One region of the Synechococcus sp. RS9907 genome, then DNA from elsewhere that is predicted to be linked to it. Evidence: predicted binding sites of a transcription regulator. Region 1 holds the regulator's gene; each other region holds the start of a gene.
What was found. Region 1 encodes NtcA, which controls nitrogen genes in cyanobacteria. Its sites were predicted from a motif close to GTANCNNNNGNTAC; they were not measured.

Region 1 (7,836 bases):
AGCGTCACCCGTTCCGGTTGGTGCTGGTATTTGCCTTGTCGATCGCTGTAGGTGGTCGAGCAGGGATCACCCTCAAAAAACAGCAGCTGACAGATGCCCTCATCGGCATAGATGCGGCAGTCAGCACCGGAACTGTTGCTGAATTCAAGGGTGAGGTGACCCTCCCAGCTCGCTTCTGCCGGGGTGGTATTCACGATGATTCCAAGGCGGGCATAGGTGCTCTTGCCCAAGCAGATCACGGTGATGTTGGGGGGAACCCGCAACTTCTCCAGGGCCACACCGAGGCCATAGGAATGGGCCGGGAGAATGAAATATCGCCCGTCTTCATCCTCATGCAGGGGAGTGGGTTCGAGGTTGGCCGGGTTGAACCGCTTGGGGTTCATCACCGTGCCTGGAACATGCCGGAAGATCAGAAATTCCTGGGGAGAAAGGCGTAGGTCGTAGCCGTAGGAGGAGCAACCAAAACTCAGCACCGGCCGCAGCTTCTGCTCCGGCTCCAGGTGACGGACCAAACCGCTCTGGAATGGCTCGATCATTCCCTGCCCGGCCTGTTCAGTGATCCAGCGATCGCATTTGAGCATCAGAAACCTCGCCGCAACTCCGTGACTTGATCTGCCATCTCCACCACACCGGCGGGGATTGCAGGTCCAGTGATGATCACATCCATCGAAGCGGGCCGCTGCTCAAGGGCTGCAATCACGTCCGCTTCATCCAGGTATCCGAAGGCCACGGCAAGGCCGAGTTCATCCAACACCAGCTGGTCGAGATCTCCCTGGATCAGATGCTGACGGCAGATGGACCAAACCTCAGCCACCGCCTCCGCACCACCGGGATGCCCCGGCGAAGAGAGGCAGAGGGGCACTTCCGGCCGCAGCCAGACGAGGCCTCCGCAGAGCTGCACCCGGCCGGCCGGTCCCTGCTGCACGCCCCCTTTGAGGAACTGACTGATCAGAACACGACTGCCCAAGCCGGCAGCTCGCATGGCCTGGCTGAGAACACTGGCGAAACTGCCTCGATAAGGCGCCGTATGCACTTGCAGCTGCCCTTCGGGAGCCACCAGATGTAGGGGTGGCGGATCAGAGACGGCAGGCAAGGGCCTCAGGCCCGCCCGTTGCAAGGCCTGCTGATCCCGATCCAGGGAATTTTGGAAGGAATGGGGGTCGGCGAGGCTTGTGGTCATCACGGAAGCATCTGTCCGGGAGACTCCGGCAAGACCTTGAATGTAGCGGCGAGATCACATTCCACAAGGGGATTGACACCACCCATGGTGTTTGGACAGGGCGAGAACCAACCGCCTGCGAGGCTTGACGAACTGCACACCACCGATGAGCCAATCCCCTGAACAACGCACTGATGGCCGTCGCCCGCAGCAGTTGCGACCGTTCTCGGTGACCTGGAATCCCATGGGCTTTGCCTTGAGCTCCCTTGTGGTTCATAACGGCCGAACCGCTGTTCTCTGTAGCGTTTGCTTGGAGGACAAGGTTCCCCGCTGGCGCAAGGGAGAAGGGTTGGGATGGCTCAGCGCCGAATACCGGTTGCTGCCCGGATCCACCCCACAGCGGCAATCACGGGAGCTGATGAAACTCTCGGGTCGCACCCAGGAAATTCAGCGACTGATCGGCCGAAGCCTGCGCGCCGTGATTGACATGGAGCGCCTAGGGGAGCGCACCTTGCTGATCGACTGCGACGTGATCCAAGCGGACGCTGGCACCCGGACGGCCTCAATCACCGGGGCTTGGCTCGCCCTGGACCAAGCCTGCCGATCACTGGTGGACCAGGGAGTGCTGGAGCAATCGCCCCTGATCGATCAGGTGGCGGCTGTATCCGTGGGCTTGGTGGATGGCCAGGCCTTGCTGGATCTGGACTACAGCGAAGACAGCCGAGCCGAGGTGGACCTAAACGTTGTGCAGTCCGGCGATGGCCGTCTGCTGGAAATCCAGGGAACTGCGGAGGGTGCGCCCTTCAGTCGCAGCCAACTCAATGAGCTGCTGGACTTAGCAGAGCCGGGATTGACATCCCTGATGCAGGCGCAACGCCAGGCCTTCAACGAGCACAGCAGCGTTACGTAATAACCGCTACATGGCAGCCACCGCCGGCTCCGTAGCTTCGCCACACCAGGGGGTTGTCATGACCAGTAGCCGAGGTTTCAGCCGATATGCCCCGCAGATGGTGGCTCCAGCTCCCAGCGCAGAGCCCGCCAACCGTTCTCTGCTTGAGATCATCCGAGATCTCGATGGCGCCAGCAGTGAACTGGTGGACCGCAACAAGACCATCTTTTTCCCCGGAGATCCCGCCGAACGGGTGTACCTGATCCGCCGGGGGGCCGTTCGTCTGTCACGCGTCTACGAATCGGGAGAAGAAATCACCGTGGCCCTGCTCCGCGAGAACAGCCTCTTCGGGGTGCTGTCGCTGCTGACAGGTCAACGGTCCGACCGCTTCTATCACGCTGTGGCCTTCACCCGGGTCGAAATGGTGACGGCACCAGCGACCTCCGTGAAGGCCGCCATCGAAGCCGACACCAGCGTTGGCCTGCGCTTGCTTCAGGGTCTCTCCAGCCGGATTCTGCAAACCGAGACGATGATTGAAACCCTCACCCATCGGGACATGTCATCCCGGCTGGTGAGCTTCCTGCTGGTGCTTTGCAGGGACTTCGGCGTGGCCGATGAGCTGGGCATCACCATCGACCTGCGCCTGTCCCATCAGGCCATCGCTGAAGCAATTGGCTCAACACGCGTCACAATCACGCGACTGCTGGGAGACTTGCGTCAATCCGGTCTGGTTCAGATTGACCGCAAGAAAATCACGGTTCTGGATCCGATCGCGCTGGCCAAACGCTTCAGCTAGGCCTGCCTTCGCCCGACTTGTGCAGCGATGAGCGGCTGGGCACTGATCCTGGTTCTGTTGGTGCTCGGGGGCGTGCTGTCGACCCTGGGCGACCGCTTGGGCAGCCGCGTCGGCAAAGCACGACTGAGTTTGTTCAGCATGCGCCCACGGCGCACCGCCGTTTTGATCACGGTGTTGACCGGCAGCCTGATCAGCGCACTCTCACTTGGCCTGATGCTTCTGGTGAGCCGGCAGTTGCGGGTGGGTTTGTTTGAACTGGATGCCCTGCAGCAGAAACTCCAGGACAGCCGTCAGCAGCTGAAGGCAGCCGAGCGGGAACGGGACAAGACCCGAACGGAAACCAAACGGATCGCCATTGAGCTCGAGCAATCACAGCAACGGGCCAACACCCTGCGCCTCGAACTGGCTCCTCTTCAGAAGGAGCTGGCCCAACTCGAAGCAGAACGTGAACGCCTCAGCCAGGACATCGCCTCCCGCGATGCGGACATCCAGCGCACGGAAGCCGAACTCAACAGCGTTCGCAGCCGCATCCGTGCCGGTGAGCAGGAACTCAAAGAACTCGAACGCAATCTGGTCGCCTTGCGGCGTGGATCGGTGGTGATCAGCAGCGGACAGACCTTGGCAAGAGCAACGGTTCGACTCGATGAGCCGGACCAGGCCAAACAGGCTGTCGACAGGCTGTTGCAGGAGGCCAATCTCAACGCCTACGGGAAAGTGCGACCTGGCGAAGCACCCGAACGCCAGTTGATCCGCGTTCCGCGCAGCGATGTGGAACGCCTGCAAAGCATCATCCGCAAACCGGAGACCTGGGTGATCTCGCTGCGCTCAGCCACCAATGTGCTGCGAGGCGAAACAGCGGTGTATGCCTTCCCCGAGGTGCGTCCGAACCGGCCGGTGACCCAACGCGGAGACGTGCTGGCCACCACCACACTGCAACCGGATGAACGCACACCAGAGGGCATTCGCACACGGTTGAACCTTCTCCTGGCCTCGGCCTATGCCGAGGTGCAGCGGCGAGGATCCCTGACCGAAGGCCTTCAGTTCGATGGATCAGCCCTCTCCCAACTGGCCCAGACCCTGATGGAAGGACCCAGCCAAAGCGTGGTCTTGAACGTGATTTCCGCACGGGTCAGCGACAGTGCCGACCCTGTCGTCGTCATCATTCAGGCCTCCCCATGAAACGGGTGGCCGTCCTCGATCCAGGCCGCTGCAAATGTGGTCTTGTGCTTGCCGATCTTCAGCTCGGCCTCGTGCAAGAAGGGCATGTGCTGGCCCCGGAGGCCGTTGAACCCTGGCTGGAGCAGTGGAATCAAGACCAAGCTCTCGATCGCATCCTGATCGGGGATGGCACGGGAAGCCGAGCCTGGATCCAGCGACTGGAGCGGCTGGGCCAGCTCACCGTGGTTCCGGAGCAGGGAACAACCCTGCGGGCGAGACAGCGTTACTGGGCGCTGTGGCCGGCTCGAGGTTGGCGACGGATGCTGCCGGCAGGACTGCGCATTCCACCGGTGGATCTGGATGCTGTTGCAGCTTTGGTGATGCTTGAGGAGCACCTGCAATACCGCCTGAAATGGCCTGAGCCTGCTCCCACGTTCTCGCTCAGAACCTGGCCCGGACCATGAAGGTGTAATCACCCCCCGGCTCCAGCCTGTAATCAGAACGCACCAGAAACCGCCGCAGGGCATCCTCGATCAGGGCACGTCCCAGGGATGGCTCCACCACCAGTTCACCGCGATCAAAGGCCCAGGAGAACTGCCACTCAAACCCTCCAGCAGAAACTTCACCCTCCACGCACTTGGCTTGAAAACACTGGCGGAGCACCCGCAAATGGGCCGTTGTCGCCGGAAGTGCCGGCATCAGTCGACCGACTCCAGGTCATAGCGGAACCCGTTGATCCAGGTTCCAGCGCGCTCAAAGCTCTGGCGCTGAAGACGTTGAATCCCATCCAGAACAGCATCGAGCACAGCGCCGACACAGGGTTGCTCCGCCTTGCTGAACGGACCAAGAACATGGGACACCGTTCGGGCGCGGCGTTCGGCAGGGTTCTCAGCCGGCGCACCAATGCCGATCCGCAGCCTGGGGAACGCCTGGGTCCCGAGATGCTGAATGGTGCTGCGCAAACCGTTGTGCCCGCCGGCACTGCCCTGGGCCCGCAACCGCAAACGACCCAGCGGAAGATCCATGTCGTCCACCAGCACCAGCAATTGGTGAGGCTCCAGGCCGAACCAATCGAGAGCCGCACGAATGGCACGACCGCTGTCATTCATGTAGGTCTGAGGCATCAGCAAGCGCAGCCGCTGCTCACCAACCCCTGTATCGGCTGCAAGACCGTGCAACTTGGCCTGCTGACGAAAACTGAACCCAGAGCGCTCACCCAAAAGCTCTAGGGCCATGAAGCCGATGTTGTGACGGGTGCCGGCGTATTTCGCACCCGGATTTCCCAGACCCACCACCAGCTTGAGATCAGTGGTCATACCGCTGGAACGACTCAGTCGCTGGGGGGAAGTTCTTCAACAGGCTTCGCAGCCTCACCGGAAACTTCCGGTTCAGCCATGGCTTTGTTGATCTCGCGTTCGAATTCCTTGGAGGCAGATTGGAAGCCCTTCAGGGTTTTACCAAGAGTCCGACCAAGCTCGGGCAGGCGTTTCGGCCCGAAAACCAACAAGGCAACGGCGCCGATAACCGCCATTTCGGGGAGACCGACGCCGAAGATGTTCATGGGTGCAGATCAGCCGAGGCCGTTCCAGTTCACGTTGATGCCCTCCAGGATGAGGGACTTGTTGTACAGCTGAAGAATCACCAGCAGAAATACCAGGAACAGCACCATGAAGATGCCCATCACGGGAGTGGTGCCCCATCCGGGAACCACTTTGCCGTACTCGGAGTTCAGTGGACGGAGAAGGTCTCCCAGACGGGTGCGTTGTGCCATGGCGACGCCGGGTCTCGGGTGGTTTGAAGTCTCGATACTGTAGGGGCCGACTCCGGTTCGGGGTTGATCCTGTCGAGAGATGTGATGGAAACGTCGTCCCCAGCCCTGTCCGTCGCCATTGGCGTGCTCGCCGTTTTGTTCGGACTCACCGGATTTGGCGTGTATCAGGCCTTTGGCCCTCCATCAAAAGCACTCGACGACCCGTTCGACGATCACGAGGACTGATCCACCACCAGGGAGACGAGTTCTCCTGGGGTGATCACCACGGCAGAAGCGGCCATTGAGTCGGCTTCCCTGCGGACCCTCCACCCCGCTCCAGGGGTCCAGCGGCAACGCGTTGATCCTGAATTGAGCAGCTTCAGCACGCAACCATCGGCATGGCGCTCCAACCCCACCGGCGTGAGTGGAAGCGGCAGCGATGGAAACCATTGACGCTGCTCTGCAGGCAAGTCCGCACACCACCCGGGCTCACGAAAGGCAATGGCCGCCTGCGACACACCGGCATCGCTCCATGAGCCGGCGAACGGCATTAGGGCCAAGCGCTGGCGATGCCACCCCTGATCGGCGCTGGGATCTGGCCAGGTCGGGCCCCGCAGCAGCGAAATGCCAAGTCGGCCTGAAGACCAATCCACACCCTGGGGGCCGTCCAGCAACACAGCCATCCCGCCTCCGGGAGCCGCCGACTGCGAGGCGAACCAGGAGATCACAGGCACTTCCCAACGGGCTTGTTCCCGAGCCGTCATCGGTGCAGCGGGGCGTTCGATCACCCCTCCACTGGTGTCGGCAGCGATGCGGACGGCGGGGGTCGCCAGCGGCAGCTCAAGACGCAGCAACTCATGGGTCTGGCGCCAGTCGATACCGCAAATCAGCTCCAGCCAGGGCGTGTCGGCCTTCAGCCGCAGGTCCAGACGCATGCAACTGGCACCGAGCTGGCGGCGCAGCACCAGATGTGCAACTAGGGGGCCCTTGTCGAGCCACTCCAGGCAATCCGCACATAGAACACCCAGGGGCTGAGATCGGTAGTCCGTCGCAAGATCCCAGGCATCCCAGAATTCGCCCCGGTCCCGATAGCGCTCCAACTGCAGGGAAGACGACAACTGATCCCGTCCATCGCCATCCCGCAAAGCCAGCAGTCCGGCCGAGGAGACATCGAGCTCGATCAGACCATTGCCCACCCGCCAAGCTCCCGCCTCCAACGGCGTGATGACCACAGCCTGACGGGGCTCAGCCGCACAGGGCGTCAAGCCTGGCTCACGCCGGAGCGGCACCGAACAAATCCCGTGCTGAGGCGGTAGCTGCACCCAGGTACCACCAGCAGCGGCGTTTTGCTGCGGCAGTGAAACGGCGTCGGCCGACCACGATCCCGCCGGGAGGCGAACCAAAGGCGACCAGGACGCCAAGGGCTGCAGCCCCCACCAACTCCACACCGCTGCTGTGTCCTCCGGGCGCGGCAGCCTTGCCAGCCGCCGATCGCGTTCCTGGCGGGCCTGGCGCCGGGCCGAGCGCCAGACCGGTTCCGCCTGGTCAAACACCTCCGGGATCGAGGTTCCCGGAAGGATGTCGTGAAACTGCTGGAACAACAGCGGGCGCCAATCGCTGCTGCCGCTGTCGCGACCTGCAATCGCCAACAGGGCTGAGACTGCATCAGCCTCCCGCAAGAGTCGTTCAAGCGTTCGGTTGTGGCGCTTCTGATCAGGACGGCTGGTGGCGCAACCGCGGTGCAACTCCAGGAAAAGCTCATCTCGCCACACAGGCCAGGCCTGATCACCCTGCTCCAGCTCGGCCAAGAACTCCCGCACCGTGCCGGCTCGGGTGGGCAAGGCGGCCGCTTGCCCTTCCCAGAGCTCGATCTGCTCCAGCAACTCCTCGGTGGGACCACCACCGTGATCACCAACGCCTGGAATCCAGAGCGCCGCCTCCAGCCCCGTGGTCTGATGCCAGGCCCGCTGCTCGTCCAGCAGCTCCAAGGGATCGGCGCGGCGCCCGATCGGCGGCAGCATCAGGCTGTGCAGTTCCGAACGTCCCCGTGCGCGCCAGCGGAACAAACGGTGGGGGAAAGGGTT
Region 2 (7,836 bases), 310 kb from region 1:
ATGCACCCCGGCGAAGGCGGTGGTGCCGGGAACCATGGTCTGCATCAACTGGTGAAACAGACCCTCCGAGGTGAAACGTCGCTCCACCGCCGGATGGGCGAACAGCACCTTCAATTCGGAACCGAACACCAGACCCTCAGGCGTCATCGCCCAGTACTGCGGTTTGATGCCGAAGCGGTCCCGCACCAGGTAAAGGCAGTCTTCGGACCGATCAAACAAGGCAAAGGCGAACTCACCGCGCAACAGGGGCAAGGTCGCCTCAAGGCCCTGGCGTTGATACAGCCGCAGCAGGATCTCGGAATCGCTCTTGCTGCTGAAGCGCACTCCCTGGGCGGTGAGATCAGCCCTGATTCGCTGGAAGTCGTAGAACTCACCGTTGTGGGCCATCAGCACCTCACCGTCATCGGTGAGGAAGGGCTGCCGGGCCCGTGACTCATTCAGGTCAATGATCGAAAGGCGGGCATGGCAGAAGCCAACGCCGGCCTGATCGATCACCTCAACGCCGAAGCCATCGGGCCCGCGATGGGCCTGAATCGCCGCCATGTTGACCAGCAGCTGGCGATCCACCGTCTGCTGACGGTCGGCATTGAAAACACCCCCGATTCCACACATCAGTCCACCTCAGATCACATCCATCACGCGTTCGGCCCGATCCACCATGCAGGTGAGCAGGGCCATCCGCAGGAACACAGCTCCCCTGGCCTGGCTGAAATACCAATTGTGGGGCGTGTCATCCATGCAGGTGCTCAGTTCCGCTCCCCGAGCTAGCGGATGGAGCACGATCGCTTCCGGCTTGAAGGGCATGTCGCGGGTGAGACGGAACCCTCCGCCGTGCACTTCATAGGAATCGCCGACCCAGGCAATGGCATTGATGTAAACCACATCCAAGTCGGGCACTTCCGCCTGCAGATCGGTGCTGGAGCGCACCTTCATCCCACATGCTTCAAGCTCCTCCAACTGTCCTGGGTCGAACAGCGGCTGCTCCGGCTCCAACCCAGGGGCATGAATCACCACCACCTCATCCACGGCCTGCGGGAACTTGGCCAGGATCCGCAACAGTGAGCGAACCGTTCTCATCCGCGAGGGAATTCCGACGATCCCAATGCGAATCCGATCAGCGGGTGCCACTTCAGCTTCAGCAAGCTTGGGGCGCCACTTGAAGATCGTGTAGAGATCCGCCATCGCCTGGGTGGGATGCTCATCGATCCCATTCCCCGCATTGATGATGGGAATCCGCAGGGTTGACGTCATCGCATAAACCGCACCGGGATCGCTGTCCCGCAGCACCACACAATCGCCGTAGTTGTTGAACATGTGGGCGACATCTTCGAGGGATTCGCCCTTGGCGATCCCCGTGGTGGCCCTGTCGGTGATGTTGATGGAGGAACCGCCGAGGCGGTGCCAAGCGCTGTCAAAGGACAGCCGCGTGCGCGTGCTTGGTTCGTAAAACGCGTTGATCAGAATCTTGCCGGTGAGCGGCGTGTTGTGACGGCAATAGCGGTCTGGATTGCTCTCGAATTTCGCCGCCAGCCGAAACACCTGCAAAAGAGTCTGTGGGCGAAACGGTTGGATCGAGACCACGTGCTGATCCACCAGATCCTTCAAAGGCTCAACGTCTTCGGCAATGGCAGCCAGCAGCTCCTGGGGTTGGTTCTGCCCATAAACATCTGGCCCCATCGGCTCAAAGCGAATCTGAACCGATGACGCGTCCACAACTGCTGATTTGGCCTGTGCCATAGCGGGATCGGATCAACACCCTGTTTGCCAGACCGAGTGCTAAAGCCAGGAATTACATCTTTCACCCGTAACAACAACCACACTGCTTCGTCCACGAAGAAGCAGCTTCTTAAGCAAAGATCCGGAAAGGATTGTGCTGGGGTGGACGGCTAAAGGAGACATCACCAAACCCGGCCATTCCTCCACTCCACCCACCAAATCACCAGCAGCACGAGCACCGACAGCACCAGGGCGAGCTGACTGGCCACCAGCAGAAACTGAAAACCCGACAGACCAACGAGGCCGGCCATCAAAGGAAGCGTTTGGATCATCCCTCCTCCTTCAGCAAGGTGAAGTCAAAGCGTTCCGGCCGCATGCGACTGCCAATCAGCATCACAACCGCCGACACGGCCGCCGAAAACACAGCAGCGCAGTAGGGCGCGATCAGCACATAGGCGAGCAGGCCCACAACGCTGCCGGCGAGCATGGCCGCGATGGCAGCCGTGCGGTTGGCCGTGCGCCAGTACAAACCGCAGGCCACCGGCCAGACCGTGGAGGCCACCAGGGCACCGGTGAAGAACAGCACCGACGCCAGCGAATCCAGCCGCGGCCAGGACAGCGCCAGGGTGACGACGGCCAACCCCACCACCATCAGCCGCGCCGCCTGCTTGAGCTGTAGGTCGCTGGCCTGGGGCCGCAACAGGCGGAAGTACACATCCTCCGCCAACAGATCGGCGGTGGATGCCAGCAACGAATCCAAGGTGGAGGTGAGCGAAGCAAACACCACCACAAACACCAGGGCCGCGCCACCGGCCCCGAGCAGATCGGCTGCCATCACAGGGAACACCATGTTCACCTGCTCGAGGGGCAGCTCACGGGCCAGGGCCACGAGGCCAATGGAGCCCGTCACCATCGGCACGCTCATCCAGGCGATTCCGCCCAAAACAAAAGAGGTCATCACCACCGAGCGCCGGCTGGCGAACACCCGGGACCACCAAATGTTGTTGTGAAACACCTCGCCCATCGAAAAGAGGGCGGAATTCCAGGCGATCAACAAGCCCGCCGGCAGCAGCAGATCCAGCCGATCGGGATGCCGGGCCAGCAAGGAGGCATGCACCTCAGGCATCGGGAATTGACGGAAGGCAAGCACCGCCACCACCGCCAGCAACACCATGATCAACAGCGACTGGATGAAATCGGTGCCAATCACGGCCCGCATCCCACCGAACAGGGTGTAGACGGTGGCAACACCAATCACCACCACCATTCCCACGTGGTAATCGAAGCCTGAAAGCGCCTGCAGCAGCAGGCCAGCACCCATCGCCTGGGTCATCAGAAAGCCCAGGGTGTAGATCGCGGTGATCAGCATGAACACCCACCAGGCCAGACGCCCGTAGCGCAGGCGAATGAAGTCGCCGCTGGTGCGCCCGTTGGGCATCAACTGCTTGATCCGCGAGGCCAGGGGGGCGAACAGAATCAGGCCAAGCCCGGCCAGGGCATAGCTGAACATGCCCCAGAGGCCGGTTTTGTAGCCGAATTCAGGGGCGAGCAGGGTGGTGTTGCCGGTGACCCAGGAGGCCATCAACGTGGCCGTACTCAGGGCCAGCCCGATGTTGCGCCCCGCCAGCATGTAGTCGTCGGCATTGCCTTGACCGCGCCGGCCCCAGGCAATCCCCAGCGCCACCCAGAGCACAGAGAACAGCACCACCAACGCCCAGGCGATCCCGGGCTGAAGGAAGGGAACCGAGTCAGCGGACATCCGTCGACCCCCTGCGATTCCAATACAGGTGTCCGCGCAGAATCATCACCACCGTCGCCGCAGTCACAACGGCACCAAGGGCAAAGATCAGTCGCGCCCAGAGCAATTCATCCAAGGCGAAGAGCGTTTGAACTCCAGAAACAGGTAAGCAAAAGAGGCGTCCCAGCTCCAGCTGTCGCCTTCGATTTCGGTGCCTTCGGATACCCAAACATCAGGCGATCAGCGCCCGGTCGCCTGAAATTGCGGAATGTGTAGCAACCACCACCCGAAGGGGGTTGGGGCGACGCCTTGGATGACATTCACCTACGCGATTGGAATGTTCACCGACTACAAACCCACGGTCGGCTTCGACGAATATTTCTGCAATGAAACAGCCAGACCGCGCGACGATCTGGCCACGCTGCTCACATCACTGGGGCAGCTGGGATTGCCCGAGCTCAACCGCAGCCATGCCTCGGCTAGCCAACTGCTGCGTCGCCTCGGCGCCACCTTTCGCCTCAACGATTCCGGCCTCAAAGGCAGCGAACGGATTCTCCCCTTCGATCCCTTGCCCCGGCTGATCAGCCGCAGCGACTGGATCACCCTGGAGCGGGGACTGCTGCAACGCCTGGAAGCCATCGACTGCTTCCTCGCAGACATCTATGGCCCCCAGCAGATCCTCAATGATGGAGTGATCCCGCGGGAAGACGTTGAAAGTTCCTCCGGCTGGCGACCTCAGATGCAGGGCATCAGCCTGCCGCTCAACCGCTGGTGCCACATCTCCGGGCTCGACCTGATCCGCGATGGCAGTGGCACCTGGCGTGTCCTGGAAGACAACCTGCGCTGTCCATCGGGGGTGGCCTATTTCCTCGAGAACCGTCGGGTGATGAAACGGTTGTTCCCTGGCCTGTTCGAAGGCCGTGCCGTTCAACCGATCGACGCCTATCCATCCCATCTGCTGCGCACCCTTCAAGACCTGGCGCCCTGGAGTGACAGCCCCCGCGTGGCAATCCTGACGCCCGGGGTGTTCAACAGCGCCTATTTCGAGCACAGCTATCTGGCCCAGCAGATGGGCATTGCACTGGTAGAAGGGCGCGACCTGGTGTGCGAAGACGGCCGCGTGTGGATGCGCAGCACCAACGGCCTCAAGCCTGTGGATGTGATTTACCGCCGGATCGACGACGATTTTCTCGATCCCACCGTGTTCCGCCAGGACTCGATGCTGGGGGTGCCGGGCCTGATCGACGTGCTGCGGCAAGGACGGGTCGCCATCGCCAACGCCCCGGGCACCGGCGTCGCCGACGACAAGCTGATCTACGCCCACGTGCCGGCGATGATCCGCTACTACCTCGATGAGGAGCCGATCATCGAGAACGTTCCCACCTATCTCTGCGCCCGACCGGACGACCGGCGCTACGTGCTCGAACACCTCGAGCAATTGGTGGTGAAGTCGGTGGCGGAAGCCGGGGGCTACGGAATGCTGATCGGCCCCCAGGCCAGCCGATCGGAGCTGGCGGACTTCGACACGAAGATCCGTGCGAATCCCCGCAACTTCATTGCGCAGCCCACGCTGCAACTCTCCACCGTGCCATCCCTCAGTGACGGTGAGCTCTACCCCTGCCACGTTGATCTGCGCCCCTACGTGCTGCGCGGCGCAAGCAGCTGGGTGAGTCCAGGGGGGCTGACGCGCGTGGCACTCAAGCGGGGCTCCCTGGTGGTGAATTCGTCCCAGGGCGGCGGCTGCAAGGACACCTGGATCGTCGACGACCAACGGATGGCGGCACGGCACCCCCAGGAGGCGGTGCCGTGCTGAGCCGCGTTGCCGATTCGCTCTACTGGATCAACCGCTATCTGGAACGGGCCGAAAACATCTCGCGCTTTCTGGAAGTGAGTGAGGCGATGGCGCTGGACTGTCCTCCGGGCAGCGCCGAACCCTGGCTGCCGCTGGTGGAGGTGACGGGGGATCGCCAGCGCTTCGATACGGCCTACCCCGATGCCACACCCAAACAGGTGGTGCGCTTCCTGCTGCAGGACCGCAGCAATCCCAACAGCATCGTGAGTTGCATTGCGGTGGCACGGGAGAACGCACGGCAGATCAGGGATGTGATCACTACGGAGATGTGGGAGCAGATCAACGATCTGCACTGGAGCCTTCAAGACGACGAAGACATCTGGCGCGAACCGGTGCAGGAACAACTGCGGATCATCCGCCGCGGCTGCCAGCTCGTGTACGGGATCACCGACACCACCCTGAGCCGCGATCTCAGCTGGCTGTTCAGTCAGCTGGGTCGTCTGATCGAACGGGCCGACAAAACCTCCCGCATCCTCGACGTCAAATACTTCCTGCTGCTGCCTTCCCCTGAAGAGGTGGGCGGCGTGCTGGACGAACTGCAGTGGATCACCCTGCTGCGCACAGCGGGGGCTTATCAGATGTATCGCCACAGCGTGCAACAAGCGATCAGCCCTGCAGCGGTGGCACGCTTTTTGCTGCTGGACCCCATCTTTCCTCGCTCGGTGCGGTACTGCCTCCAGGGCATCAGCGACACCTTGCAACAGATCCAGCAGCTCCCGAACCAAGACACGCCGGATGACCTCGACTGTTTGCGCGGTCAGCTCCTTGCCCGGTGGAGCTATGTGCGGATCGACAACCTGATCGAAGCCGGTCTGCATGAAGCCATTGATCAGCTGCAGCAAGACCTCAACCAACTCCACCACCTGATCCAGACCCGCTACTTCACCAGCGCGGACCTCCATTCCATCCCCACCGATCCCGCATGCGCGCTCTCATCATTCACCGCCTGACGTATCGGTATGACGCCCCGGTGTTCCTCGGGGAACATCGCCTTTGTCTGAGGCCTCGGGGGCAAGGATTCCAGACCCTGCTGGAGCATCAACTCAGCGTGTTGCCGGAACCGGAGCAACGTCGGGAACTGGTGGCCGCCAGCGGCGATGAAATCCAACGGCTCCGCTTTCTCGGCAGCACCGATGAACTCGTCTTTGAGGCCCGCAGCCTGGTGGAGACCCGGCCAGCACCCCCGCTGGAGAGCTGCTTCAACGGCCTCGAACCACCCCTGCCCTACCCGCAAGGCCAACTCAACAGCGATCTGCAGGGGGCACTGGAAGGCTGGTTGCCCAACGGCCAACACGAACCCTCGGCCATCGAGCTCACCCAGGAAGCCCTGATGGGCAGCAACCAGCAGACCCTGGCCTTTCTGAAGCAACTGATTGAACTGATTCAAGAGCGGGTGAAATACACCCAACGCCATGTGGGACCCGCCTGGCCGGCGGGCCGAACCCTGCGGGAGCGGATCGGCTCCTGCCGTGATCTGGCCATGCTGATGGTGGCCTGTTGCCGCGTGGTGGGTCTTCCGGCCCGCTTTGTGAGCGGCTATCAACTGCAGCAACCTCCCCCGAAGGAGTACGACCTGCATGCCTGGGCGGAGGTTTACCTGCCGGGAGCGGGCTGGCGGGGCTTTGACCCCAGTGCCGGGATGGAAGTCAACGAGCGCTATGTCGTGCTGGCCACCTCCTCCAAGCCGGAACTCACCGCGGCCGTGAGCGGCAGCTTCAGCGGCCCCCCTGGAGCCAACAGTGAACTGAACTGGCAGATTCAGATCAGAGAGGACGCCTCCGCAACGGAAACCCCCTCACGCAACCTGGTTCAGGCCGCCTGAAGCAACGGCTCCACCCCATGCAACTGGGGCTTCGGCGCCGAGCTGTGGGTGGCTGCCATCAAGGCCGGGATCTCGGCGCTGTTGTAGACGCGGAATTCCCTCACCAGAGAAGCGCCCTCCTCACGAACCGCCTGGTTCAGAACGACGGAACCATCGGGATCGGAGATCGAGCGGTGGAAAGTGCCAGGCGGGATACGAAGGATGTCACCACCGCTCTCGAGCCGAACGATGTGGAACGGCTGCTCCCAGGCCAGGTTCACCAGGAAGAAGGTTCTGCCGCCGCTTGCCGCAAGCAGATTGTCTTCCTGATGGGGATGCAGATAGAACTGCCAGGCTCCGCTCTCCGGATCGTTGGGGGGCGACACGGCCGGGCCGCTGTGAATCACCAGGTCGCGCGCGTTCGAGGTGTTCACGGTGACGTCGAAAAAACGAACCGACGGGGTGTCGCGGAAGCGCTCGTAGGCCAGCAGTTCAAACATGTCGATGGATCCTGAGGGATCCTTCAGCTGCCCCGTTGTACCGGGGGCATCACGCAAAAACGGTGACGATCACGACGGTTCAGCCCCCCAAATACGCCATTTCCGCATGGGTTGACGCAACAGCGGCTGGATCACGCTCCTCGCTGTAGCGGTCTTGGCGTCGCTGCCAGAGCTGGCGCATGGCCTGCTCAAGCTGAGGCTCTGAGGCGAGCGCGGGCTTGAGATCGGT
Region 3 (6,390 bases), 320 kb from region 1:
GAGCAGGATCTGATGCGTCTCTCGGGCCAGGAGCTCTATGGCCACATGGAGCGCACCATGTGGCATGCGGAGCGAACGATCTACAACACCCTGGCGGTGGCCAAGTTCTTGATGAGCCGTCACGTCAACGACGTGGATTACAAGGTGGTGATGACTGGCGAAGGCTCAGATGAGCTGTTTGGCGGCTATCCCGCCTTTCGCCGCGACATGTTCCTCCATGGTCTCGATGACCTGCCGCAGGAGGAGCGCGCCAGCTGGGAAAGCCTGCTGCAAGAGTCCAATGCCCTGGTGAAGGGGGCAATGCTGGCTGAAAACCAGGTGGATGACCCCGATCTTGATGCGGTGGTTGGCTTCACCCCCAGTTGCCTGCAGCCGTGGCTGGCCTGCGCGCCTTTGGTGCCGGAGCTTCTGGCGGAATCCCATGCCACAGCGTTGAAGGATTACTCCCCGGGCAAGGCGATTGCCGAGCAGCTGGATGCGGATCAACTGGAGGGGCGCCATGCCCTGGACAAGGCCCAGTACGTCTGGATCAAGACCATGCTGGAGGGCCAGATCCTCACCTGGGGTGGCGACCGGGTCGACATGGCCAATTCCATGGAGGCGCGACCCGCCTTCCTCGATCACCATTTGGCCGCGGTTGCGGTTCAGGTGCCGCCTGAGCTGCGGATCAAGGGGAAAACCGAGAAATACGTGCTGCGGGAAGCCATGGCCGGCCTGTTGCCGGAGGTGCTGTACCGGCGTGAGAAGTTCGCCTTCATGGCACCGCCAGCCCACACGGAGCCCGAGAAGTGGGAGCAGATGAAGCAGCTCGCCGACGACTACCTCAGTGATGAGGCGATCGATGCCGCTGGTTTGTTGAGCAAAGCCGGCGTGCGTGCCTTGTTTGCCCGTCACGAGGATCCAGCCACCACCGATGCAGAGCGTGTGCAGATGGATGCGGTGATCAATCACCTGCTGGGCGTGCAGATGTTGCACCGCATGTTTGTGGCGGAAGACATGCCAGCCCTGGCCCGCCGGGAGGCGGACCGCCTGGGCTGGCGCGTGCTGATGCCCGTTTGAATTCTTTGATCAGGGTTAAATCGTTGCGCTAGCTACAGGCCGATCGGTCCGTTCAGGTGAAGGTGTTGGTTCCTTTGAACTGAAGGTCACGGCATTGCCAGCGCTCATTTCGGCTTCTCCGACCACCCCTGCATCGCGGGTCGAGCCAGCCAAGATCGCGGCGCGTCCAAACCGTGATCGTTTGGTGGCAACGATTGAGCAGCTGGCCAGCATTGGCGCCAAGCCTGATGGCAGCGTGTGTCGACGCGGTTTTTCGCCGGAGGATGTGGAGGGCCGTGAGTTACTGGCCCACTGGATGAAGCAGCTCGGCATGCAGGTGCGTGTTGATGCCGCTGGCAACTTGATCGGACGCCTCGAGGGCCTGGATCCCCACCGCCCTGCCCTGGTGACCGGGTCGCACCTCGACACGGTTCCCACCGGTGGACGTTTTGATGGGGCCCTGGGGGTGTTGGCCGGTCTGGAAGCCTGCCGCGCGCTGCAAGACCAGGGCCTGCGCCTGCAGCACGGCATCGAGTTGATCGCTTTTGCCGACGAGGAGTCGACCATGGTGGGCTGCAAGGGCTTGGCGGGCACGGCCTCCGATGACCCGGAGAGTTATGCCACCAGCAATGGTCAGCCGATTCAGGACAACCTGGCGCGCATCGGCGGCCACTGGCCCTCCCTGGCCTCGGCGCGCCGCTCCGATGATGCTTATGCCGCTTTCCTGGAGTTGCATGTTGAGCAGGGTGGCGTTCTTGAGCAACGCGGTGATGCCATCGGTGTTGTGGAGGGCGTTGTTGGTCAGCGTCGGTTCAGCATCAATGTGAAAGGCCAGGCCAATCACGCCGGCACCACACCGATGGGGTTGCGACAAGACGCCCTCGTGGCGGCCTCGCGTCTTGTTCTTGCCATCGAGGCCATGGCTTCCCGTCATCCCGGAGATCCGGTGGCGACGGTGGGTCGACTGGAGGTTTGGCCCAATGCAGCCAATGTTGTCCCCGGCGCAGTCGCCCTGACGGTTGACCTCAGGGATGTGGATCCCACCGTTCTCGATCAGTTGGTTGAGGAGTTGATGCATCAGGTGGAACGCATCGGTGTTGAAACCGGCTGCCCGATTGCGGTTGACCCCCAGTTCAGCGTTGATCCCACCCCTGCTGACGCTGTGGTGATGGCCACGATCGCTGAGGCCGCAGCCGATCTCGGCCTGTCCCACAGCCATCTCCCCAGCCGCGCCAGCCACGATGCCCAGGAGGTTGGCCGACGTTGGCCGATGGGCATGATTTTTGTGCCCAGCCGGGGCGGCCTGAGTCATTCCGCTGCTGAGTTCACCAGTGACGAGCAGTGCTGGGCGGGCACCGCGGTGCTGCTGGAAACGTTGCTGCGGCTCGACCGTCAGCTGCCGTGACCTTTTCGATCCTGGCCCGGGACCCCAGCAACGGTCGCTTCGGCGTGGCTGTGGCCACCTGTCATCTGGCTGTTGGATCCACCGTGCCTCACATCCGCGCCGGAGTTGGTGCTGTCGCCACCCAGGCCCACACCAATCCGTATCTGGGGATTTGTGGCCTTGAGCGCCTTGAGCAGAGTTCCGATGCCGAGAGCGTTCTGGCCAGCTTGCTGGCGGATGACCAGCACCGAGACCGGCGTCAGTTTCACCTGATCGACCTGGACGGTCGCACGGCCTGTTGGACGGGGCAGGATTGCGGCCCTTGGGCAGGGCATCGCCATCAGCGTGATCTGTCTGTTGCCGGCAATTGCTTGGTGGATGAGGGTGTGTTGGCGGCGATGGAACAGGCCTTTCTCACCAGCGACCCCAGCTTGAAACTGGGCCGCCGTCTGATGATGGCTCTGCAGGCCGGGGAAGCGGCGGGCGGTGACCATCGCTCTCCCTTCTGCACCTCAGCAGCGGTGCAGGTGAGTGGTGAAGCTGCTTTTCCGCTGTTGGATCTGCGCGTTGATTTCCACGAGTGCGCCGTGGAGCAGTTGATGGAGGTGTATGAGCGCAGTCAGGCCCTCTGGGCCCAGGAGTGGAGGGATGAGCTGTCGGAATTGCCGATGCTCAACCGCTTGGTGGCTTGAGTATTCAGAGTCGTTAAGCCATTAAAAAAGCCCTGCAACGCAGCCGTGTGCAGGGCTTCTGGGGAATTCAGAAGTGCTCAGCTGGGGACGGATGCTTCCCACTCCACATTCAGGCCGGCCTGACGTGCGTCGGTGATCAGGTCATCGATGCAATCCATGCCAAAGGCGGCTTGCCCAGACAGCAGGGCGTCCCATTCCTGAGACGGAAAGTGGGTTTGCAGCCAGAACACGCCATGCACGCTGGAGGGACTCACTTGCACGAGGCCCTGGTCGAGGCGAGAGGTGATGAGATCCAACGTCTTGGCTGAAGCTGGATCTATTACGCCTCAATCCTCGGAACTGGAATGTTCGAGTTGCTACGGATTGAGAAGTTGGCCTAGCGGGTGTAGCGCACGCCGCGGTACACGAGCTGCACCGGAGTGCTGTGGTTGTTGATCTGGCGGGCTTGGTACACGTTGCGGCGGTAAACCAGCTGCACCCCAGGCTTGCCCTGAGTGGCGTTGTTTTGCTGGTATTGATGCCCGCGATAGAGAAGGGTGGTCATTGGATGGTCCTCGAAGCAAGCTCAGGTCCCCGTTCCATGGCCTGAGGCGAACTGCGCTTCGCGCGATGCGAAGTGAACGATCGGTAGCTGTTGCTACAGAAATATTGAAGCTCTTGCAAATGCCGAAGTGGTGTTCAGGTTGATACCTCTTCAGAAAAGTTTTTGGTTTTGTTTATTTTTGTGCGTAGGAATTAGTGGGTCTGGCTGATCTCAATCAGTTGATTGAGCACAGCATTGAAGAAGTTTCGGCCTTGTTTCTGAAGCGTGGTGCCCAGCCTGCGCCAGTCCTGGCTCAGGCGGTCGGGTCCTTCAGCTCCAAGGGCGCTCACCACGTAGTCGTGGTCGTTGGCGATCCAGCGTTCCAGCGCATCGCCGTCGATCTCGAGGTGGCATTGCAGGCCAATGGCGTGGGCTCCGATCCGAAACACCTGTTCGGCGCAGTGCAGTGAAGAACCCAGCAGGGTTGCATCGGCCGGGAGGTGGATGCGATCACCATGCCAATGCAGCACCAGAGTGCTGCTTGGTTGCCCCTTGAGCAGGGCCTCATCACTGGGATCCGCGACCCAGTGGATCGCGCCAAGCCCCAGTTCCTTCAGTTGCTGCGGTGGTGCGCCCACCTGCAGCGGTTGAACGCTGCCCCCTGCAGCCACAGCCAAGAGCTGCGCCCCGAGGCAGATGCCCAGCACCGGTCGGCGTTGCTGGTGCCAGGCCCTCAACCAGTCCAGTTCCTGCTGCAACCAGTCCATGCCTGGTTGGTCGTGATCGTTCACGCTCATCGGGCCACCGAGCACAAGGGCGATGCTGTTGGCACACGCCCTGGGGTCCGGCAGTGGGTCGCCCCGGTCGGGCCTCAGGATCTCGAGTGTCAGGCCCAGCTGCCGCGCCAGCTCTCCCACCAGTGCGGCGTCTTCGTGGTCCACGTGTTGGACCACCAGCAGCGTGGGGCTCAAAGCAGCAGGTAGCGCTGGGCCAGGGGCAGCACCTCGGCGGGCTCACAGGTGAGCAGTTGACCATCGGCGAACACCTCATAGGTCTGTGGGTCCACGCTCACCTTGGGCAGTGCTGAATTCAGCTTGAGGGCGCTCTTGCCCACGCTGCGGGTGTCCTTCACCGCCATGCAGGTGCGCTCCAGTCCCAGCTGGCGTTGGATGTCGGCATCCATCGCCGCTTCGCTCACGAAGGTGAGACAACTGGGGGCGAGGGCTTTGCCGAAGGCGCCGAACATCGGCCGGCCGTGCACCGGGCCTGGGGTGGGAATCGAGGCGTTGGCATCGCCCATCTGGGCCCAGACGATCGAACCGCCCTTCACCACCAGTTCCGGGCGAATGCCGAAGAAGCCCGGCTTCCACAGCACGAGATCGGCGAGTTTGCCGGTTTCGATCGACCCCACTTCGCTGCTGATGCCGTGGGCCAACGCCGGGTTGATCGTCACCTTGGCGATGTAGCGCTTGAGCCGGTGGTTGTCGTTGCGAGCGGAGTCTTCGGGCAGGGCACCGCGCTGCACCTTCATCTTGTGGGCGGTCTGGAAGGTGCGGGTGATCACCTCGCCCACGCGGCCCATGGCCTGGGAGTCGCTGGCGATGATCGAGAAGGCGCCCAGGTCGTGAAGGATGTCTTCGGCGGCGATCGTTTCGCGCCGGATCCGTGATTCGGCAAAGGCCACGTCCTCGGGGATCTTCGGATCGAGGTGGTGGCACACCATCAGCATGTCGAGGTGCTCCTCGAGCGTGTTGCGGGTGTAGGGCCGGGTGGGGTTGGTGCTGCTGGGCAGCACGTTGGCCTCACCGCAGATCTTGATGATGTCTGGCGCGTGTCCACCGCCGGCGCCTTCGGTGTGGAAGGTGTGGATGGTGCGTCCCTTGATGGCGGCGATCGTGTCTTCCACGAAGCCGGCTTCGTTCAAGGTGTCGGTGTGGATGCACACCTGCACATCCATCCGATCGGCCACCGACAGGCAGGCATCGATGGTGGCGGGCGTGGTGCCCCAGTCTTCGTGCAGCTTCAGGCCGCAGGCACCGGCGCGCACCTGTTCTTCCAGCGCTTCCGGGGTGCTGGCGTTGCCTTTGCCGAAGAAGCCCAGGTTCACCGGCAAACCTTCGGCGGCCTGGAGCATCCGTCCGATGTGGAAGGCGCCGGGGGTGCAGGTGGTGGCATTGGTGCCTGTTGCCGGTCCGGTGCCGCCGCCCATCAGGGTGGTAACGCCGCTGGCCAGGGCCGTTTCGATCTGCTGGGGGCAGATGAAGTGGATGTGGGTGTCGATGCCACCGGCCGTGAGGATGTGGCCCTCCCCAGCGATGGCTTCGGTCCCTGGGCCCACCACGATCGTCACCCCTTCCTGGGTGTCGGGGTTGCCGGCTTTGCCGATGCCAACGATGCGGCCGTCCTTGAGGCCGACATCGGCTTTGACGATGCCCCACCAGTCGAGGATCAGGGCATTGGTAATCACCGTGTCGACGGCGCCCTCGGCTCGAGGGGTCTGGGATTGGCCCATGCCGTCGCGGATCACCTTGCCGCCGCCGAACTTCACCTCATCGCCGTAGACGGTGTAATCCTTTTCGACTTCCAGAATCAGATCGGTGTCGGCCAGGCGAACCCTGTCGCCGGTGGTGGGTCCGTAGGTCTCGGCGTAGGCCTGGCGGGAGATGCGGTAGGGCATGGGTCAGGCGTCGAGGGGTCCGTTGATCTGGCTGTTGAAGCCGATGACGCGTCGCGCACCGGCGAAGGGAATCAGG
Region 4 (7,836 bases), 320 kb from region 1:
GTTGTTGCTGACCTCCACTCAAATCACCGCCCTTACGCGGTAGAAACTCCTGAAGGATCGGAAAAAGCTCATACACAAATGGATCAATGTGGCGATGCCGGGCCAATCCACCCGGCAACGCCTCCATTCCCAAAAGCAAGTTTTCTTCCACCGTGAGCTGAGGGATGATCTCGCGACCTTGCGGCACATAACCAATCCCGGCCCGAGCCCGCTGATGCGGTGCCTGACGATCCAATTGAGCACCGTCGAACGCCATGGTTCCGGAGCGGGGGCGCAACAGACCGATCAGCGATTTCAACAGGGTGGTTTTACCCACACCATTGCGGCCGATCAGACAAACCATCTCCCCCGATTTCACGCTGAGATCAACATCCCGAAGAATGTGACTTTCACCGTAAAAGGTGTTGAGGCCTTGGATCTCCAGCAGGTTCGTCATTGGTTCTCCTCCTCAGTGGTGCCGAGATAAACCTCAATCACCCGGGGATCAGCCTGCACTTGATCCATCGTGCCCTCACAGAGGACATGGCCCTGGTGCAGCACCGTCACCGGACTTTCAAGCCGTCTTATGAATTCCATGTCGTGCTCAATCACCAGCACGGTGTGATCCCCGGCCAACGACTTGAGCAGATCCGCCGTCAGATCGGTCTCCTCATCCGTGAGCCCAGCCACCGGCTCATCCACCAGCAACAGGTCGGGATCCTGACCCACAAGCATGGCGATCTCAAGCCACTGCTTCTGGCCGTGGGACAACGACCCAGCAGCCCAATCGGCACGGTTCTGCAGATTGACGATGCTCATCAGGTGATGAACACGATCGCGCTGCTCCCCATTCAGGCCCCCCACCAGCAATGACCAGGGCTGCTTCGGCTGGCTCACCGCCAGAGCCAAGTTCTCCTGAACGCTGAGCTTCTCAAAAACACGAGGGCTCTGAAACTTGCGGCCAATGCCAAAGCGCGCAATGCGGTGCTCGCGCGTTCCCACCAAAGAGCGTCCTTTGAACACCACATCCCCTTCCGTGGGAGCGGTCTTGCCAGTGATCACATCCAGGAACGTGGTCTTGCCGGCGCCATTCGGGCCGATCACGGCGCGCAGCTCCCCAGGCTGAAGGCTGAGGTTGAGATCGCGCAGCGCCAAAAAGCCATCAAAACTGACGGTGATTTGGCGCAACTCCAATAAAGCCGTGCTCATGACTGAACCTCTTCCTGACCTTCAAGATCGAGACGTGGATAGGTCTCACTCCGACGGGCAATGCCGAATCGGTTGAGCCAGTTGCGAGGGCCATCGCCTCGGAACCAGCCAATGACGCCCTCCGGCAAGGCCGTCACCACGAGGATGAACAGGCCCCCTTGGATGAACAGCCAACTTTGGGGGAGAGCTTCGCTCACCAAACTCTTGGCGTAGTTGATGGCCACAGCGCCGAGGATGGCTCCAACGAGCGTGCCTCGACCCCCCACCGCAACCCAGATCACCATCTCAATCGAGAAGGGAACGGTCATGTACTGCGGCGACACAATGCCCGACTGAACGGTGTAAAGCGCACCACCGATGCCTGCCAAACCACCAGCGATGGCGAAGACGATCGTCTTGAACAGGGTTGGGTTGTAACCGGCAAAGCGCAGCCGGGGTTCGTCATCGCGAATGGCGATCAACACGTCTCCAAACCGGCCCCGCACCACCCAGCGCAGAAACAGCCAGGCCAGAATCACCACCACAGAGGTCAACCAGAAGAATCCCCGCTGCATCTCCGGGGAACCCACCATCTGGCCGAACAGCTGGGTCACATCGGTTTTAAGGCCGTTGGTGCCGTTGATCAGCTTCTGCTGGCCGTTGAAGAAATTGAAAAAAACCAGCAGGGCCGCCTGGGTGAGGATCGAGAAATAGACCCCCTTGATCCGATTACGGAACACCAGGTTGCCGAGCACGGCAGCCAGCACAGCTGGAACCAGCCAGATCGCCACTAAAGTGAACAGCGGGGAATGGAACGGCTCCCAGAAGGCGGGCAACCGATCCACGCCATACAGGCTGAAGAACTCGGGAATGCCGTTGGGCAGATCACCCGAGCTGTTGAGCTGCAGGTACATCGCCACGCCGTAACCGCCGAGGGCAAAAAAGATGCCCTGGCCAAGGCTGAGCAAACCGGTGAAGCCCCAGATCAAGTCGATACCGAGGGCAACGATCGCCAAAGAGAGGAAGCGACCCAACAGATTCAGCCGAAACACCGGCAGAACAGCAGGCGCGGCAACGATGGCCGCAACGATCACCACCCAAAGGATGATCAAGGGCCAACGGCGTTGTTGAAAGGCTTGAAACATCAGATCAGGCCTCCACCATGCGTCCTTTTTGCGGGAACAGACCCGCGGGACGGAATTGAAGGAACACCACGATCAGAGCGAACACCATCACCTGGGCCATGCTCGTGGTGGCGAAGAAATCAACAGCACCAGCCAGGGGGGCCGGCATGTCAGGCCAGATCGTCAGCAGACGTCCAGCACCGATCAGGTCGGTGAGCAGGCCAATGGCAAAGGACGCGAGCACGGTGCCCAACAGGTTTCCGACGCCACCGAGCACCACCACCATGAAGCAGCCAACGATGTAGGACCCGCCCACGTTGGGGCCCACCGAACCCAGCAGGGAAACAGCAACCCCCGCCACACCGGCCAAACCGGAGCCGATGCCAAAGGTGAGCACATCAACGGTGTCGGTGGGGATGCCAAGGCAATCACTCATCGAACGGTTCTGGGTCACAGCACGAATGCGCATGCCCCAAACGCTTTTGTTGAGGAACCACGTCACCCCAACCACCGCAACGATCGTGATCACGATGATCACCAGGCGCGGCACAGGAAAGGTGATATCCATGAATTCGATGCCGCCGCGCATCCATTTGGGTGCCGTCACATCCACATTGCGGGAGGTGGCCCTGGCAATGCGGCTGATTTGTGAGGCCAGGCCACCGGCCAGCAGCACACCGCCCAGGGCTGAAACAGCCCAACTCCCCGCACGCACCAAACGAGCTCGAGGCCCCAAAAGAAGCGAGGAGGGAAGCAGCAGCGGCAGGCCAAAGCCCAGCACCAGCGCCAGGATCAGGCCGGCGGCGTGGGCCAGGGCAACACTCCGCACAAACTGCTGAAGAATCAAGCTGACGCCCCAGGTCGCGAGCAGGGTCTCCAGCGGGTTGCCGTAGAGCCGGCGAATCACGGTGCGTTCCAGCAGGATGCCGACCACACCGCTGACGATGAAAGCCAGGGGAAGCGCCACCAGCACGTAGGCGTTGTAAACCGGCTGCAGCGCAGGCAGCTTGAAGATCAGCTGCACCACGTAGGTGGTGTAGGCCCCAAGCATGATCAGCTCACCATGGGCGAGGTTGATCACGCCCATGAGGCCGAAGACAATGGCCAGTCCGAGGGCGGCCATCAGCAGCACCGAGCCGATGGCAACACCGTTGAACAGGCTTTCGAGAAGCAGTTGCACGGACGTGTGAAACGAAGCGTTCAATGAAACGACGAAAGGAGGAGCCCGTCACCGGGCTCCTCCCTGAAGAGCAATCAGGCTGTGATCAGAAGATCAGAGCTTGTACTTCTCACCCTTGGAGGCGTCGGTCCAGTCGCAAGCGAAGCCCTTGGAGCTGGGCTCGAACTGGTTCCAGGCCTGAGGAGCCACGGGGCCATCGGTGGATTCGAGGATCTCGAACTGACCGTCAGCAGTGATCTGGCCGATGCGCACGGTCTGGGAGAGGTGGTGGTTGGGCATCACCTTCACAGGTCCCTGAGGCGCGTCGAACTCGATGCCGACCAGGGCCTCACGCACCTTGTCGTCGTCGAAGCTGTTGGCCTTCTCGACAGCCTTCTTCCACAGGTAGACCATGTTGTAGGCCGACTCCTGAGGGTCAGCGACCTGGCGGTCGGCGCCGTACTTGGCCTTGAAGTCAGCAGCGAACTTCTTGGATGCCGGGGTGTCGATCGACATCATGTAGTTCCAAGCGCCGTAGTGGCCCTCAAGGAACTCAGAACCGATGGTGCTGATCTCCTCTTCCGCGATGGAGTAGCTCATCACGTAGTAGCCGTTATCGGGGGTGATGCCGGCGTCCTGGATCTGCTTGAAGAAGGCGACGTTCTGGTCACCATTCAGGGTGTTGATGATCACACCACCGTCAGGCAGGGCCTTCTTGATCTTGGCGATGATCGGAGCAACCTCCGTGTTGCCCAGGGGCAAGTAGTCCTCACCGACCACTTCGCCACCCAGGGACTTGAGCTGTTCCTTGGTGATGGTGTTGGAGGTGCGGGGGAAGACGTAGTCCGAACCCACAAGGAAGAAGGGCTTGCCAGCGGCAGGCGACTTCTCATACATGAACTTGGTGGCAGGCTCCGACTGCTGGTTCGGAGTGGCACCGGTGTAGAAGATGTTGTTGGAACACTCCTGACCCTCGTACTGAATCGGGTAGTAGAGGAAAGCGTTCTTCGACTCGTACACAGGCAGCATCGCCTTGCGGCTGGCTGAGGTCCAGCCACCGAAGACCACGGGCACCTGGTCCTGGTCGATCAGCTTCTTGGACTTCTCAGCGAAGGTGGGCCAATCGGAGGCACCGTCTTCGACGATGTACTCGATCTTGTACTTCTTGCCATCAACTTCAACGCCACCGGCGGCGTTGATCTCATCGATCGCCATTTTCTCGGTGTCCACCAGGGTGGACTCGGAGATGGCCATGGTGCCGGTCAGCGAGTGCAGGATGCCGACGGTGACGCTGTCGTCGTAGTCAACGTTGGCAGCCTTGTCACCGCCACCGCATGCGGTCACGGCAAGGCCCAGCGATGCCGCGGCCATGCCGGCGAACAGACGCTTAGAGAGAGAAGAGCTCATGGTGATCCAAAACAGGAATGTGCCTGACGGCAGCTGATGGAAGGTACGGATCAGCGCGTCCTGGTTTTGGTATCAAGAAGAACCAAATGACGAGCCCAGCAGCAGCGGATCAACGATTCGGTAGCTGTTGCAACAGGAACCCCACCACCTGCTCCAGGCCTTCGCCGCTGTGGAGATTGGTGAAACACCAAGGCCGGTCTCCCCGCATCCGCCGGGTGTCCTGTTCCATCACTGAAAGATCGGCACCAACCTGGGGAGCCAGATCAATCTTGTTGATCACCAGTAGGTCAGAGCGGGTGATGCCAGGCCCTCCTTTACGGGGGATCTTGTCGCCGGCCGCCACATCGATCACGTAGATGCAGAGATCCACCAATTCCGGACTGAAGCTCGCCGCCAGGTTGTCGCCGCCGCTCTCAACCAGAACAAGATCGAGATTCGGAAACTGCATCTCCAGCTCCGCCACGGCAGCTCGGTTGATCGAGCAGTCTTCACGGATCGCCGTATGAGGGCAACCACCGGTCTCCACGCCACGGATCCGCTCTGGATCCAGGGCACCCGCACGGGTGAGGAACTGGGCATCCTCCTGGGTGTAGATGTCGTTGGTAACCACCGCGAGCTGGAGCTCGTCGCGCAAGCGGCGACAGAGGGCCTCCACCAGTGCGGTCTTGCCGGATCCCACAGGGCCCGCCACCCCCAGGCGCAGTTTGCTGCTCATCAGCTTCGAAACAGGCGTGAATACAGCTCAGCATGGGCAAGCTGCGCCATGCCCGCACCCACACCACTGCTCCAGAGCTGCTGGGGATCGGCCGCCTGAAGCAGCTGCGCTTGGGAGGCAATCAGCGGCAGCAGCCGCTGTTGCAGCACCTGCGCTCGAGACGGACCCAACGGCAGCAGCCGCACCGAGGCACTGAGCTGATTGGCAACCCAGCCGTAGAGGTACCCCTCCACCATGTCTCCCCCTGAAACCGACAAGCCCACAGCAGCCCAGGCCCAGGCCGCCGGCCAGCTCAGGGCCACCGGCTCAGGCAGGTCGTGTCCCATGTCCGACATCAACTGCAGCAGCGACATCCCCATCTGACGCTGCTGGGCTCGCAGCTCCGCGGCCTCGCGGGTGGCCATCAGCCAACCATCCAGATCGATCAGGCGCGCCTTGGCCGCCGCATCGGCCTGGGTGGACCACCCCACCAACGCCTCCGCCAGAGGCCTTAATGCCGCAGCTTCCAGCCGCACCGCGCCCCGTTGCAGTTCAGCCTCCAACCAAGCCTGGATGGCCTGCTCATCGGCGATGGAACCCGCCTGAATCAACACCTCCAGCCCCTCTGAATAGCTGAAGGCACCCACTGGAAGGGCCGGGCTGACCAGTTGCAGTAACGCCAGGGACGTCATCCGTGCTGATGGCCTCCGTAGGCGCCGCCTTCGGGGGCAAACGGCTGCTGACAGCGGCTCACCGTCAATCCCCGACCTTCCAGCATCGTGGCGAGAACGGAATCCTCCGGCAGCAACAGCTCCTGCTCATGCAGCTCCAGGGCGACATGGCGATTGCCCAGGTGATATGCCGCCTGCAACAGCTCAAGAGGATGCGATCCCTGCACCCGCATCAATGCTTCCGGCGCTGCCGCCACCTCCACAACAGTCGAACCGGACTGATCCCCCAACAAGTCACCGGGCTGGAGAGAACCCTCACGGGGCAACTGCAACAGCACCGGGCGACCGCAGGAGGTGGTGCGACGGCCCCGCAGCACCGTGCGCTCTTCGGCCGTTAACGGCAACTGCAGGGTGGCCGTGGCACTGCTGTTCTGCAGGCGCTGCTCCAGCACGACCACCGCATCCGTCACCAGCAGCTCCTCTCCAGTTCCACAACAAAAGCGTGCCGATCAATCAGCAGCGCTTTGGTGTGCATTGCTACAGAGTTGAAGCCGGTGGCGGCGGAGCGTGAGGCCATGCAACGTCTCGATCCCTGGCACGGCCGCTGCGACCTGCAGTTTCATGCCACCAACGGCAGCACCAAACACCAGGGGGGCTGCACGGCTCCGTTCAAGCTGCTTCGCAGTGAACGCGGCGATGACGGACGCTGCGAGCTGCCGGTGCTGCACACCGCCGGAGGCCTGGTGGGCGGCGATCAACTCAGCCTGGACTTCAAGCTTGAGGCCAACAGCCGCGGCCTGATCACCAGCGTGGCGGCGCAGAAGGTTTACGGATCGATCGGCCGCAGCCGCCTGCAACCCGAGGGCTGCTTTGCCCATCAACAGGTGCGCTGCTCACTGGCCAGCGGCAGTGACTTCGAATGGCTGCCGCAGGAACTGGTGCTGTACGCCGATGCCCTGTTCGAGCAGCAGCTGACGGTGACCCTGCCCCAGGACGCCTCCTTTCTCAGCGCAGAGATCGTGCGCTTGGGCCGAACCGCCGCCGGCGAAACCCTGCAGCAGGGACGGTGGCGCTCGAGCCTCACCATTCAGCGCCTCGCAGGCAACAGCCCAACCTGGGAGCTGGCGGATCGGGTGGAGCTCGGCGGCGCCAGCCTGGACAGCCCGCATGGATTGGGAGGCGCACCGGTGTTCGGAACACTGGCTTGGGCCGCACCGATGGCCATGGGTGCCGAAACAACAGCATCACTGCTGGAGGGAGCACGGGCCGACCGCGAAGGCCTGACGGGCACAATGCGCTGCGGCGCCCTGAATCAGGGACTGATCGCCCGCTATTCCGGCGAGTCGAGCCGTGATGCCCGCTTCTGGTTCAGCCGGATCTGGGAGCGAACGCGAACGATCCGAGGGCTGACACGGCCTCGCATCCCCAGGGTCTGGCCCCTGCAGGAACAGCCTCTGCGCCGACAAACGTCCACTGTGAACGCTTTCGAGGCTGCAGCGGAGACACACTGAAGAAGACCGAGCTTCGCCATGCATCTCAGTCCCCAGGAAAAGGACAAGCTCCTGATCGTGACCGCGGCACTGCTTGCTGAGCGGCGCTTGAACCGTGGCCTGA

Region 2: a site for NtcA is predicted at 3,666-3,679, ahead of SynRS9907_RS13605 (circularly permuted type 2 ATP-grasp protein). Genes of this name have one in related genera too.
Region 3: a site for NtcA is predicted at 3,742-3,755, ahead of SynRS9907_RS13565 (DUF4278 domain-containing protein). Genes of this name have one in related genera too.
Region 4: a site for NtcA is predicted at 4,927-4,940, ahead of urtA (urea ABC transporter substrate-binding protein). Genes of this name have one in related genera too.

What each region holds. Positions count from the first base shown of each region.
Region 1 covers NZ_CP047944.1:240,877-248,712, reverse strand. Annotated here, with positions in the region: gene dcd (dCTP deaminase) at 1-581, opposite strand, end outside; gene SynRS9907_RS01270 (cob(I)yrinic acid a,c-diamide adenosyltransferase) at 581-1,180, opposite strand; gene rph (ribonuclease PH) at 1,326-2,069, shown strand; gene ntcA (global nitrogen regulator NtcA) at 2,128-2,844, shown strand; gene SynRS9907_RS01255 (DUF3084 domain-containing protein) at 2,872-4,023, shown strand; gene SynRS9907_RS01250 (resolvase) at 4,020-4,466, shown strand; gene SynRS9907_RS01245 (DUF3146 family protein) at 4,444-4,701, opposite strand; gene pth (aminoacyl-tRNA hydrolase) at 4,701-5,318, opposite strand; gene SynRS9907_RS01235 (TatA/E family twin arginine-targeting protein translocase) at 5,333-5,563, opposite strand; gene psbH (photosystem II reaction center phosphoprotein PsbH) at 5,573-5,773, opposite strand; gene psbN (photosystem II reaction center protein PsbN) at 5,858-5,998, shown strand; gene SynRS9907_RS01220 (glycoside hydrolase family 38 C-terminal domain-containing protein) at 5,986-7,836, opposite strand, start outside.
Region 2 covers NZ_CP047944.1:2,514,417-2,522,252, forward strand. Annotated here, with positions in the region: gene asnB (asparagine synthase (glutamine-hydrolyzing)) at 1-612, opposite strand, end outside; gene SynRS9907_RS13590 (aspartate carbamoyltransferase) at 622-1,737, opposite strand; gene SynRS9907_RS14145 (hypothetical protein) at 1,899-2,027, opposite strand; gene SynRS9907_RS13600 (sodium:solute symporter family protein) at 2,045-3,475, opposite strand; gene SynRS9907_RS13605 (circularly permuted type 2 ATP-grasp protein) at 3,792-5,267, shown strand; gene SynRS9907_RS13610 (alpha-E domain-containing protein) at 5,261-6,256, shown strand; gene SynRS9907_RS13615 (transglutaminase family protein) at 6,229-7,128, shown strand; gene SynRS9907_RS13620 (redox protein) at 7,116-7,607, opposite strand; gene SynRS9907_RS13625 (GTP 3',8-cyclase MoaA) at 7,687-7,836, opposite strand, start outside.
Region 3 covers NZ_CP047944.1:2,507,673-2,514,062, reverse strand. Annotated here, with positions in the region: gene asnB (asparagine synthase (glutamine-hydrolyzing)) at 1-1,059, shown strand, start outside; gene SynRS9907_RS13580 (Zn-dependent hydrolase) at 1,241-2,443, shown strand; gene SynRS9907_RS13575 (DUF1028 domain-containing protein) at 2,440-3,114, shown strand; gene SynRS9907_RS13570 (hypothetical protein) at 3,192-3,410, opposite strand; gene SynRS9907_RS13565 (DUF4278 domain-containing protein) at 3,491-3,658, opposite strand; gene SynRS9907_RS13560 (type 1 glutamine amidotransferase) at 3,850-4,590, opposite strand; gene ureC (urease subunit alpha) at 4,605-6,314, opposite strand; gene SynRS9907_RS13550 (urease subunit beta) at 6,318-6,390, opposite strand, start outside.
Region 4 covers NZ_CP047944.1:2,499,361-2,507,196, forward strand. Annotated here, with positions in the region: gene urtE (urea ABC transporter ATP-binding subunit UrtE) at 1-436, opposite strand, end outside; gene urtD (urea ABC transporter ATP-binding protein UrtD) at 433-1,188, opposite strand; gene urtC (urea ABC transporter permease subunit UrtC) at 1,185-2,312, opposite strand; gene SynRS9907_RS13515 (branched-chain amino acid ABC transporter permease) at 2,317-3,471, opposite strand; gene urtA (urea ABC transporter substrate-binding protein) at 3,565-4,857, opposite strand; gene ureG (urease accessory protein UreG) at 4,967-5,572, opposite strand; gene SynRS9907_RS13530 (urease accessory protein UreF) at 5,572-6,243, opposite strand; gene ureE (urease accessory protein UreE) at 6,240-6,692, opposite strand; gene SynRS9907_RS13540 (urease accessory protein UreD) at 6,798-7,733, shown strand; gene SynRS9907_RS13545 (urease subunit gamma) at 7,752-7,836, shown strand, end outside.